DNA from 3 places in the Streptomyces sp. NBC_00104 genome. Region 3 is predicted to be linked to each of the others. Evidence: predicted binding sites of a transcription regulator. Region 3 holds the regulator's gene; each other region holds the start of a gene.
The links. The regulator HrcA, encoded in region 3, represses chaperone genes, less so after heat shock. The targets are predictions, from matches to a motif close to TTNGCACTCNGNNNNNCNGAGTGCNAA.
Positions count from the first base shown of each region.

Region 1 (4,133 bases), 3.1 Mb from region 3:
TCGGGATGGACGCGTTCAGGCGGACCGTCGAGGAGTGGCGCGGCGGGTTCGACTTCGAGTTCACCGTGGAGGACCAGATCGCCCAGGGTGACCGGGTGTGCACACGGTGGACCTGGAACGCGACCCACAACGGGGACTTCCTCGGGATTCCGGCCAGCGGCAGGACGGTCCGGATGACGGGGACGCTCATTCACCGGTGTACTCCCGACGGGAAGATCACCGAGGGGTGGTGGGAGTACGACCGGCTCGGGCTGATGGGGCAGCTGGGCGCGCTCGACGATCTGGAGAAGTAGGCCGCCTCCGGGAGACGGGTGGTGACGCGGGAAGGCCCGGCGCCCCCTCGTACAGGGGTGCCGGGCCTCGCCTACGGCTGACCGACGTGCGTACGTACGTCAGTGGGAGTGGCCGTGACCGTGGCCGTGGCCCGCGTCGGCCGGCTCCTCTTCCTTCTTCTCGACGACCAGGGTCTCGGTCGTGAGGAGGAGGGAGGCGATGGAGGCGGCGTTCTCCAGGGCGGAGCGGGTGACCTTGACCGGGTCGATGACGCCCTGCTTGACCAGGTCGCCGTACTCGCCGGTGGCGGCGTTGAAGCCCTGGCCCTTGTCGAGCTCGGCGACCTTGGAGGTGATGACGTAGCCCTCCAGGCCGGCGTTCTCGGCGATCCAGCGCAGCGGCTCGACGGCGGCCCTGCGGACCACCGCGACACCCGTGGCCTCGTCGCCGGTCTTGCCGAGGTTGCCCTCGAGGACCTTCACGGCGTGGACGAGCGCGGAGCCACCACCGGAGACGATGCCCTCCTCGACCGCGGCGCGGGTCGCGGAGATGGCGTCCTCCAGACGGTGCTTCTTCTCCTTCAGCTCCACCTCGGTGGCGGCGCCGACCTTGATGACGCACACGCCGCCGGCCAGCTTCGCGAGGCGCTCCTGGAGCTTCTCGCGGTCCCAGTCGGAGTCCGTGTTCTCGATCTCGGCCTTGATCTGGGCGACGCGGCCCTGGACGGCACCGGAGTCACCGGCGCCGTCGACGAGCGTGGTGTCGTCCTTGGTCACGGTGACGCGGCGGGCGGAGCCGAGCACGTCCAGGCCGACCTGGTCGAGCTTGAGGCCGACCTCCTCGGAGATGACCTCGGCGCCGGTCAGCGTCGCCATGTCCTGCAGCATCGCCTTGCGACGGTCGCCGAAGCCGGGGGCCTTGACGGCGACCGCGTTGAAGGTGCCGCGGATCTTGTTCACGACCAGGGTCGACAGGGCCTCGCCCTCGACGTCCTCGGCGATGATCAGCAGCGGCCGCGAGGCGTTGGACTGGATGACCTTCTCCAGCAGCGGCAGCAGGTCGGCGATGGAGGCGATCTTGCCCTGGTGGATGAGGATGTACGGGTCGTCGAGGACGGCCTCCATACGCTCCTGGTCCGTCACGAAGTACGGCGACAGGTAGCCCTTGTCGAAGGCCATGCCCTCGGTGAAGTCCAGCTCCAGACCGAAGGTGTTGGACTCCTCGACGGTGATGACACCGTCCTTGCCGACCTTGTCCATCGCCTCGGCGATGAGCTCGCCGACCTGGGTGTCCTGGGCGGACAGACCGGCGACGGCGGCGATGTCGGACTTCTCGTCGATCGGGCGGGCGGTCGCGAGGAGCTCCTCGGACACGGCCTTGACCGCGGCGTCGATGCCCTTCTTCAGGGCGGCCGGGGAGGCACCCGCGGCGACGTTGCGCAGGCCCTCGCGGACGAGCGCCTGGGCCAGCACGGTGGCGGTGGTCGTACCGTCACCCGCTACGTCGTTGGTCTTGGTCGCCACCTCCTTCACCAGCTGGACGCCGAGGTTCTCGTACGGGTCGTCGACCTCGACCTCACGGGCGATGGTCACACCGTCGTTGGTGATGGTGGGGGCGCCGAACTTCTTGTCGATGACGACGTTGCGGCCCTTGGGGCCGATCGTCACCTTGACCGTGTCGGCAAGCTTGTTGACGCCGCGCTCGAGGGCGCGACGGGCGTCCTCGTCGAACTTCAGGATCTTCGCCATGGGAGCGGTTCAGCCCTCTCGGAAAACGTGGGTGAAACGAACTGCGCCCCCGACGCCCGGCTGATTAGTGGTCGCGGGGGGCCAAGGGCGCAGCTCACATGCAAGGTGCTTCGGTGAGGAAGCGGGTGAATTACTTCTCGATGATCGCGAGCACGTCGCGAGCCGAGAGGACGAGGTACTCCTCGCCGTTGTACTTCACCTCGGTGCCGCCGTACTTGCTGTACAGCACGATGTCGCCGGTCTGGACGTCGAGCGGCAGGCGCTCGCCGTTCTCGAAGCGGCCCGGGCCCACGGCCAGGACGACGCCCTCCTGGGGCTTCTCCTTGGCCGTGTCCGGGATGACCAGGCCAGAGGCGGTGGTCTGCTCGGCGTCGAGCGGCTGGACCACGATGCGGTCCTCGAGCGGCTTGATGGCAACCTTGGAGCTGGTGGTCGTCACGATCCGACCTCCCCCTTCGGAGATCTCACGGGGTTAACTGTCTGAGGTGGCGACCAGGTGGATCCGTCGTCGCGGGTGCCGGACCTGCCCGTCGCGTAGTTGGCACTCTCCAGTGGGGAGTGCCAGACCTGAGACTATGACCGCGATTAGCACTCGGTCAAGCGGACTGCTAATCGAGTGGGTCGCGGCGGGGCATCCCGCGGTGGGTGGCGGGGCATCGCGCGGCGGGTGGCGGGGCGTCGGGTGGGGTGCGGGCGGGGTGTCGGGTGGGGTGCGGGCGGGGTGTCGGACGCGTCCGGGGCGGGCCTCAGAGGTAGTCCTCCAGGCGGCCGACCGTCAGGCCCTGCTCCTGGACGCGGCGCAGCAGCCGGGTCGTCATCTGCGTGAGCGTGGTGCCCTTCAGCTGGTCCGGGCCCCGGAAGCAGGCCAGGACGATGTCGCCGGGACGGAGGCGGTCGCCGACGGCGTAGCGGAGGTCGTGGATCTGCATGGACGCGCGCCACAGGACGACCGCCGAGATGCCGCAGTCGGCGGCGGCGCGGAGCGTGGTCGTGTCGTAGACGCCGTAGGGCGGGCGGAAGAGGGTCGGCCGGACGCCGAAGCGCTGCTTCAGCTTGTCCTGCTGGCCGCAGATCTCGGCGCGCTGTCCGGCGTACGGCAGGCCGCGCAGGGCGGTGTGGTCGAGCGTGTGGTTCTGCACGGTCGCGCCGACCGTCCGCAGCCGCGCGAAGTGGCCGTAGCCCGGCCCCACGACGCTGTCCGTCAGGAACATGCTCACCGGCAGCCGCAGCTCACGCACCATGTCGACGAACCGGGGGTCCTTCTCGGCCCCGTCGTCGTACGTGAGGAAGACGACCCTGTCCCGGGTCGGGACGCGGTCGACGACGGGCGGCAGCCCCGGACCGGCCGCGCGGGGGGCGGGCGGCCGGTCGGGGGTCCCGGGCGCGGGGGCGAGGGGTGCGGCGAGGCCCCAGCGGCGGTACGGGGGTGAAGCCGGGCGGTCGGGGGCGCGTGCGCCGGAGTGGGGGGCGGCCGAGGTCGGGGGTGACGCCGGCGCCGAGCGCGAGGCCGATGACGGCGTGGGGGCCGCCCGGTCGGCCGGATCGGGGTGCCCGGTGGCGCATCCGGCCAGGGGCAGGACGGCGAGGGCGGTGAGCGCGGAGAGGGCGGCCAGGGCGCGGGCCGCCGGCGTACGGACCGCCGGACCGCGCGCCCCGTGACGCGCCCCCTGTGCGCCTCGCACCCCGGGCACGCCCTGCGGCGTCCCGCGCCCCCCGCCGGCCCTCACAGGTAGTCCTCCAGCCTCGCCACCGCGTACCCCTCGGCGGTGACCAGGTTCAGGAAGCGGCGGATCATGTCGGGCATGGTGCCCTTCCCGTCGCCCTTGCCCCGGAAGTGGCTGAGGACGATGTCGCCGGGGCGGAGTCGGCGGTCCCATTCGCGGTAGTCCCAGCGGTCGGCGAAGACCTCCTCGTTCCACAGGGGGACGGCCTCGATGCCGCAGGTCTTGGCCGCGCGGAGGGTGTCCTGGTCGTAGCTGCCGTACGGCGGCCGGAAGAGGGTGGGCCGGGTGCCGAACCGCCGCTCGATCACGTCCTGCATGCCGCAGATCTCGCGCTGCTGGGCGTCGTACGAGAGGGCGGGCAGGTGGCGGTGGTTGAGGGTGTGGTTGT
Region 1 covers NZ_CP108215.1:6,892,775-6,896,907, reverse strand. Annotated here, with positions in the region: gene OG272_RS30450 (ester cyclase) at 1-293, shown strand, start outside; gene groL (chaperonin GroEL) at 393-2,021, opposite strand; gene groES (co-chaperone GroES) at 2,152-2,460, opposite strand; gene OG272_RS30435 (polysaccharide deacetylase family protein) at 2,768-3,634, opposite strand; gene OG272_RS30430 (polysaccharide deacetylase family protein) at 3,745-4,133, opposite strand, start outside.
Region 1: a site for HrcA is predicted at 2,607-2,633, ahead of groES (co-chaperone GroES). Genes of this name have one in related genera too.

Region 2 (4,133 bases), 1.5 Mb from region 3:
GCCGCGATGACCTCGTCGATGTCGGCCTGCGTCATGGCCCGGCCGCCCTCGGCCTCGGTGCCGTCGAACCGCAGGCCGGAGGGGCCGAGGACCGGGGCCTCGGGGAAGAGCCTGCCCTGCTGCCGGACGGTCCCGATGTGCCACAGCTGCGGCACGATGGTGCCGCCGCCGGCGTGCACGGCCTCCGCGACCTTCGCCCACCCGGCGAGCTGCTCCTCGCCCGCGAACCTCGGCACCCCGTCCAGGTGCCCGGCCGTCTCGTGCCCGACGTAGGTCCCCTCGGTCACGATCAGACCGACCCCCGCGGCCGCCCGGCGCCCGTAGTACGCGGCCACGTCCGCACCCGGTACCCCACCGGGCGAGAACTCCCGCGTCATGGGCGCCATGGCGATCCGGTTCGGAACGGTCAGACCGTTGATCGTGACGGGCCGGGACAGCACCTCGGCGGCGCGGGAGGTGGAGGTGGAGGTGGAGGCGGTGGTCACGTGGGGACTCCTCGGAGAGGTCGTCGGGACATCGACATCGACATCTGCGTCGACATCTACGTCGACATCGACAGGGCGTCGACGGAACATCGACACGTACTGCGATGCGGGCATCGAATTGAATGGAGCATGCACTACATGCGCACGCATACAGCGTCTCTCCGCACAACCGCCCCGCCCGCCACGGAATTCCGCCGCCGCGCCCTCGTCCGCCGTGACCCAGGACACGCCCGAGGGCGGCACCCCCTGCGTCCAGGGAGTGCCGCCCTCGGTACTGAAGGACGGTGATCGACCGGGGTCGATCAGAAGTCCATGTCACCGCCCGGCATACCGCCGCCGGCGGGCGCGGCGGACTTCTCCGGCTTGTCGGCGATGACGGCCTCGGTGGTGAGGAAGAGCGCGGCGATGGAGGCGGCGTTCTGCAGGGCAGAGCGCGTCACCTTCGCCGGGTCGATGATGCCTTCGGCGATCATGTCGACGTACTCACCGGTCGCGGCGTTCAGGCCGTGGCCGACGGGCAGGTTGCGCACCTTCTCGACGATGACGCCACCCTCGAGGCCACCGTTGACGGCGATCTGCTTGAGCGGGGCCTCCAGGGCGAGCTTCACGGCGTTGGCGCCGGTCGCCTCGTCACCCTCCAGCTCCAGCTTCTCGAAGACCGAGGAGGCCTGCAGCAGGGCCACGCCACCACCGGCGACGATGCCCTCCTCGACGGCCGCCTTCGCGTTGCGAACGGCGTCCTCGATGCGGTGCTTGCGCTCCTTGAGCTCGACCTCGGTCGCGGCACCGGCCTTGATGACGGCCACGCCGCCCGCGAGCTTCGCCAGGCGCTCCTGGAGCTTCTCGCGGTCGTAGTCCGAGTCGCTGTTCTCGATCTCGGCGCGGATCTGGTTGACCCGGCCGGCGACCTGGTCGGTGTCACCGGCGCCGTCGACGATCGTGGTCTCGTCCTTGGTGATGACGATCTTGCGGGCGCGGCCCAGGAGGTCCAGGGTCGCGTTCTCCAGCTTGAGACCGACCTCCTCGGAGATGACCTCGCCGCCCGTGAGGATGGCGATGTCGCCGAGCATGGCCTTGCGGCGGTCACCGAAGCCCGGGGCCTTGACGGCGACGGACTTGAAGGTGCCACGGATCTTGTTGACGACCAGGGTCGACAGGGCCTCGCCCTCGACGTCCTCGGCGATGATCAGCAGCGGCTTGCCCGACTGCATGACCTTCTCCAGGAGCGGGAGCAGGTCCTTGACGTTGGTGACCTTGGAGTTGGCGATGAGGATGTAGGGGTCCTCGAGCACCGCCTCCATGCGCTCCATGTCGGTCGCGAAGTACGCCGAGATGTAGCCCTTGTCGAAGCGCATGCCCTCGGTGAGCTCAAGCTCCAGACCGAAGGTCTGCGACTCCTCGACGGTGATGACGCCTTCCTTGCCGACCTTGTCCATCGCCTCGGCGATGAGCTCGCCGATCTGGGTGTCGGCGGCGGAGATGGAGGCCGTGGAGGCGATCTGCTCCTTGGTCTCGACCTCCTTGGCCTGGTCGAGCAGCGCACCGGAGACGGCCTCGACGGCCTTCTCGATACCGCGCTTGAGGGCCATCGGGTTGGCGCCGGCGGCTACGTTGCGCAGGCCTTCGCGGACCAGCGCCTGGGCCAGGACGGTCGCGGTCGTCGTGCCGTCACCGGCTACGTCGTCCGTCTTCTTCGCGACTTCCTTGACCAGCTCGGCGCCGATCTTCTCGTACGGGTCCTCGAGCTCGATCTCCTTGGCGATGGAAACACCATCGTTGGTGATCGTGGGGGCGCCCCACTTCTTCTCGAGGACGACGTTGCGGCCCTTGGGGCCGAGCGTCACCTTGACGGCGTCCGCGAGCTGGTTCATGCCGCGCTCGAGGCCGCGCCGTGCCTCCTCGTCGAACGCGATGATCTTGGCCATGTGAAGTGGTCCTCCCGGACTGGGGTGGATTGCTCCGGACCGCGCTGGCGCCCGCGACGGACGGCCTGCCTGCCTCGTGGTTCCTTGCCCCACTTGGCCTGCGGGCCTCACCGACCCGGTCCTCGTTGTCACTCTCACCTTCAGAGTGCTAACGCCAATGATTAGCACTCGGCATGCCCGAGTGCAAGGTGCGCCCGCGAAGCGGGCTCGTCGAGGGGTGGTGGTCGGGCGGCGGGCGGGCGTAAGCGGCTCTCGGTGATCCGCAGGTGAACGCGCCCCTGCGCCCCCGTACGCGACCCCGCCTCGACCCCGCCTGACCCTCACCTCGACCGCGCCTCGGCCCGGACCGCCCCGGTCACGGGCACGCAGAAGGGCCCGCACCCGTGGACAGGGTGCGGGCCCTCCTTTGAAGAACGAAGAACGTCGCTGCGTTAAACCCGGCGCGTACTTCAGCCGGCCGCGAGTCGGACCATGTCCGCCTGCGGCCCCTTCTGACCCTGCGAGATCTCGAACTCGACCCGCTGGCCCTCTTCCAGGGTGCGGTAACCGTCCATCTGGATCGCGCTGTAGTGGACGAATACATCCGCACCACCGTCGACCGCGATGAAGCCGTACCCCTTCTCCGCGTTGAACCACTTGACGGTGCCCTGAGCCATGCCTAACTCCCCTATTACTGGCCCTTGCACAGATCCACACTTCGCGGATCCGGGTCAGACCTCACCCCCCAACGGTTGGGGGTGTGCGCCGGAACGCGTCGACCGCGGCCGAATGTATCTGTCCAACTGCCCTCTGCAACAGGTCAATCGGACGAGAATTCTGGACACGACCGGTCGGGAATGTACGAACAATTCGCCCGAATTCAGGGCAAGTCGGGCCCCATAAAAGGAACGAAATACGCAAAAGGCCTGCACACTTTGGCTACTTCATATAGGGCGTGCGGCGCGATCAGATATGCGCCCGGCATGAAATCACTACGGCGATCGATCCGGGTTCCCCAACTGTACCGCGCTCAATCATAGAGAATTGCCCCCTCCGCTTCTCTGGCGGAGAGGGCAATTCGATGAACGCTCGGTAATCAATGTTACCGACGGTTACTACCGGCGGGTACCGATCGCGGGTCAGCCACCGGCGACCGAGGGTCAGCCACCGGCGACCGCGGGAATGATCGACACGCCCGCACCGTCCGGCGTGGCCGTCTCCAGCCCCTGCTCGAACCGGACATCGTCGTCATTCACGTACACATTCACGAATCGCCGCAACTTGCCCTGATCATCCAGAACCCGGGCGGCGATCCCGTTGTGGTTCTTCTCCAGATCGGCGATGACCTCGGCGAGGGTGGCCCCTTCGGCGGTCACCTCGGCCTTGCCGCCCGTGTAGGTGCGAAGGATGGTGGGGATACGGACGGAAACGCTCACGATGGGACCTCCGGTCAGCTGTGTTTTTCAGGGGCGCGGGGCTGTACTGGACGTGCGGCTACCGCCGCGTGGGCGCGACCAGCCCCCACGGACCCGCAGACGAGTGACTACCAAGCCTTACGCAAGACCGGCTTCCCGGAACGAATCCAGGTTGGGCCGGATGGTCGCCGTCAGCCCGGTCCCGGCCACCGCGTCCAGCGTCTTGAGACCGTCACCGGTGTTCAGGACGACGGTCGTCAGCGTCGGGTCGAGAACACCGTCCTCGATCAGCTTCTTCGTCACCCCGACGGTCACCCCGCCCGCGGTCT
Region 2 covers NZ_CP108215.1:5,263,206-5,267,338, forward strand. Annotated here, with positions in the region: gene OG272_RS23115 (NADH:flavin oxidoreductase) at 1-485, opposite strand, end outside; gene groL (chaperonin GroEL) at 788-2,410, opposite strand; gene OG272_RS23125 (cold-shock protein) at 2,860-3,066, opposite strand; gene OG272_RS23130 (ubiquitin-like small modifier protein 1) at 3,550-3,825, opposite strand; gene thrC (threonine synthase) at 3,943-4,133, opposite strand, start outside.
Region 2: a site for HrcA is predicted at 2,572-2,598, ahead of groL (chaperonin GroEL). Genes of this name have one in related genera too.

Region 3 (4,133 bases):
CCCGCGGGGCCTGGGCTTTCAGGGGCGCGGGGAACGGCGCGAGAAGCCCCACCCCGCACCCGACGAACAACCCCTCAGCCAACCTCTCAGCGCCCGTTGAACGCGTCCTTCAACCGCGAGAACAGCCCCTGCTGCCCGGGCTGGAACTGCCCGGTGGGCCGCTCCTCCCCGCGCAGCGCGGCGAGCTGCCGCAGCAGCCCCTCCTGCTCGGGGTCGAGCTTCGTCGGCGTCTGGACCTCGACGTGGACGATCAGATCGCCACGGCCGCCGCCCCGCAGATGGGTGACACCCCGCCCGTGCAGCGGGATCGACTGCCCGGACTGGGTCCCGGGCCGGATGTCGACCTCCTCCAGACCGTCCAGCGTCTCCAGCGGCACCTTCGTGCCGAGAGACGCCGCCGTCATCGGGAGCGTCACCGTGCAGTGCAGATCGTCGCCTCGCCGCTGGAACATCGCGTGCGGCAGCTCGTGGATCTCGACGTAGAGGTCACCGGCGGGACCGCCACCGGGACCGACCTCGCCCTCACCGGCCAGCTGGATCCGTGTGCCGTTGTCGACACCGGCCGGAATCTTGACCGTGAGGGTCCGCCGCGACCGCACCCGCCCGTCGCCCGCGCACTCGGGGCACGGGTTGGGGACGATCGTGCCGAACCCCTGGCACTGCGGGCAGGGCCGGGAGGTCATGACCTGACCGAGGAAGGACCGCGTGACCTGTGAGACCTCACCACGACCGCGACACATGTCACAGGTCTGGGCGGTCGTCCCCGGGGCCGCGCCCTCGCCGCTGCACGTCGCGCAGACGATGGCGGTGTCGACCTGGATGTCCTTCGTCGTGCCGAAGGCCGCCTCGTCGAGGTCGATCTCCAGCCGGATCATCGCGTCCTGCCCCCGGCGCGTACGCGACCGCGGGCCCCGCTGGGACGCCGTACCGAAGAAGGCGTCCATGATGTCCGAGAAGTTCCCGAAGCCACCGGCTCCGAAGCCGCCCGCGCCTGAACCGCCCGCCTGGGACAGCGGGTCGCCGCCGAGGTCGTAGACCTGCTTCTTCTGCGGGTCCGAGAGCACCTCGTAGGCGGCGTTGATCTCCTTGAACCGCTCCTGGGTCTTCGGATCGGGATTGACGTCCGGATGCAGCTCGCGCGCGAGCCTCCGGAACGCCTTCTTGATCTCGTCCTGAGACGCGTCGCGGCGCACGCCGAGCACGGCGTAGTAGTCCGTGGCCACTTAAGACTCCGCCAGGATCTGTCCGACGTACCGTGCCACCGCTCGTACCGCTCCCATCGTTCCCGGATAATCCATGCGCGTAGGTCCGACCACGCCCAGTTTCGCTACTGCCTCGCCGCCCGAACCGTAACCGACGGAGACGACGGACGTGGAGTTGAGTCCCTCATAGGCGTTTTCATGACCGATGCGTACGGTCATGCCCGAATCCCCGGCCTCGCCAAGCAACTTGAGGAGGACGACCTGCTCCTCCAAGGCTTCCAGAACGGGCCGGATGGTGAGGGGGAAGTCATGTCCGAAGCGGGTGAGATTGGCGGTGCCGCCGATCATCAGCCGCTCCTCGCTCTCCTCGACGAGTGCCTCCAGCAGGGTGGAGAGCACCGTCGTGACCGTGCCCCGGTCCTCGACGTCGAACGCCTCGGGCAGGTCCTCGACCAGCCTCGGCACGTCGGTGAACCGGCGGCCCGCGACCTTGCTGTTGAGCCGGGCGCGCAGATCCGCGAGTGACGTTTCTCCGAACGGCGCCGGGCAGTCGACCAGCCGCTGTTCCACCCGTCCCGTGTCCGTGATCAGCACGAGCATCAGCCGGGCGGGGGCCAGCGACAGCAGCTCCACATGCCGCACCGTCGACCGCGTGAGCGACGGATACTGCACGACGGCGACCTGCCGGGTGAGCTGCGCGAGCAGCCGCACGGTCCGGGCCACCACGTCGTCGAGATCGACGGCGCCGTCCAGGAAGTTCTGGATGGCGCGCCGCTCGGGCGGGGTCATGGGCTTGACGCCGGCCAGCTTGTCGACGAAGAGCCGGTACCCCTTGTCGGTGGGGATGCGGCCCGCGCTGGTGTGGGGCTGGGCGATGAAGCCCTCGTCCTCCAGCGCCGCCATGTCGTTGCGGACGGTCGCCGGGGAGACACCGAGGTTGTGCCGCTCCGTGAGCGCCTTGGAGCCGACCGGCTCCTCGGTGCCCACGTAGTCCTGGACGATGGCGCGCAGCACCTGAAGCCTGCGTTCACTGAGCATCGCGCACACCTCCAGCTCGCTCTCCTGTGACTCCCCCTTGGCACTCACCCCGGGCGAGTGCCAACACTCCCCGCCCAGTGTACGGCGGTGGGGTACGCCCCCGGCAAGGCCGGTCCAGCCATGGAGTGCCGACGTGTACCGACCTGTCCGGCGATGTCGGGCCACTTCCTACTGGCGGGTACGCGACGACCGCGACGCCGACGGCGCCGTCGACCGACGGCACGTCGGGGCCACGGCACCCCTCGGCCGCCCCGCGTCCTTCCCGCCGGCCGCTACGACGCCCTCCCTCACCCGGCCGCGGGGAGCTACAGCTAGCGTCGGCGCATGACGGTGACTTGGGAAGAGTGCGGATGGCAGGGATTGACGCCCCGGGTCGGCCGGTGCCGCCTTCCCGGCTGGGACTGCACGGTCGGACTGGTGGCCGGGGACGGGGCGGCCCTCATGGTCGACGCGGGTTCGAGCCTCAGGGAGGGCGCGCGGTTGCGCACCGAGGCGTGCCGGCTGCTCGGCGGTGCCCGTGTGACACATCTCGCGCTCACCCACCCGCACTTCGACCATGTCTTCGGGGCCGCCGCGTTCGCCGGGGTGGAGGTCTTCGGCGCGGTGGGCGTCGACGGTGTCCTGTCCCGTGACGGCGAGGCCCTCCGCGCGGACGCCGTGCACCACGGTCTCCCCCCGGCGGACGCCACCGAGGCCGCCGACCTCCTCGTACGCCCCCGCCATCACGTCTCCGGCGAGTGGACGCTCGACCTGGGCGGCGACGTCCAGGTGCTCCTGGCGAACGTGGGCCCGGGCCACACGGGCCACGACCTGGCGGTCCTGGTCCGGGGCACGCCGGGTTCCGCGGCCTCGCCCGCCTCGCCTGAGGTCGTGTTCTGCGGTGACCTGGTCGAGGAGTCCGGCGAGCCCCAGGCGGGCCCCGACGCGATCCCCTCCCACTGGCCTGCCGCTCTCGACCGACTGCTGGACCTGGGCGGCGAGGACGCGCTCTACGTCCCCGGCCACGGGGCGGTGGTGGACGCGGCGTTCGTCCGGGCCCAACGCGACGCGCTGGCACGGCGCTTCGGCGTGTCGGGCTGAGCACCGGGACATCCGGGCGCGGCTTCTCCTATCGTCATCCGAATGCGCCAGTACTCACCCGACCTGACCCCTCCCTGGAAGAAGCCCAAGCCGGCCCCCGAGGTCCCGGCCGACCCCGGCCTGGTCGTCGAGGAGCCCACCACCGGCTTCTGCGGCGCGGTCGTCCGCTGCGAGGCGGGCACGGTGACGCTGGAGGACCGCTTCGGCAAACACCGCGTGTTCCCGCTGGAGCCCCGGGGCTTCCTGCTGGAGGGCCGGGTGGTGACCCTGGTACGCCCCTCGTCGGCGCCCGCACGGCCGAGTCGTACGGCATCCGGCTCGGTCGCCGTCCCCGGCGCCCGAGCCCGCGTGGCCCGCGCCGGCCGCATCTACGTCGAGGGCCGCCACGACGCCGAACTCGTCGAGCGGGTCTGGGGCGACGACCTGCGTATCGAGGGGGTGGTGGTGGAGTACCTGGAGGGCGTGGACGACCTTCCCGCGATCGTCGCGGACTTCGCCCCGGGACCTGATGCGAGGTTGGGTGTCCTGGTCGACCACCTGGTCCCCGGCAGCAAGGAGTCCCGTATCGCCGAGGCGGTGACCAGCGAGCACGCGCTGGTCGTGGGCCACCCGTACATCGACATCTGGGAGGCCGTGAAGCCGTCGTCGGTGGGCATCGAGGCGTGGCCGCGCGTGCCGCGCGGGCAGGACTGGAAGGCGGGGGTGTGCCGGGCGCTGGGGTGGCCGGAGAACACGGGTGCGGTGTGGCAGGCGATTCTGGCGCGGGTGGGTTCCTACAGGGACTTGGAGCCGGCGCTGCTGGGGCGGGTGGAG
Region 3 covers NZ_CP108215.1:3,811,596-3,815,728, forward strand. Annotated here, with positions in the region: gene dnaJ (molecular chaperone DnaJ) at 87-1,223, opposite strand; gene hrcA (heat-inducible transcriptional repressor HrcA) at 1,224-2,240, opposite strand; gene OG272_RS16795 (MBL fold metallo-hydrolase) at 2,565-3,320, shown strand; gene OG272_RS16800 (DUF3097 domain-containing protein) at 3,363-4,133, shown strand, end outside.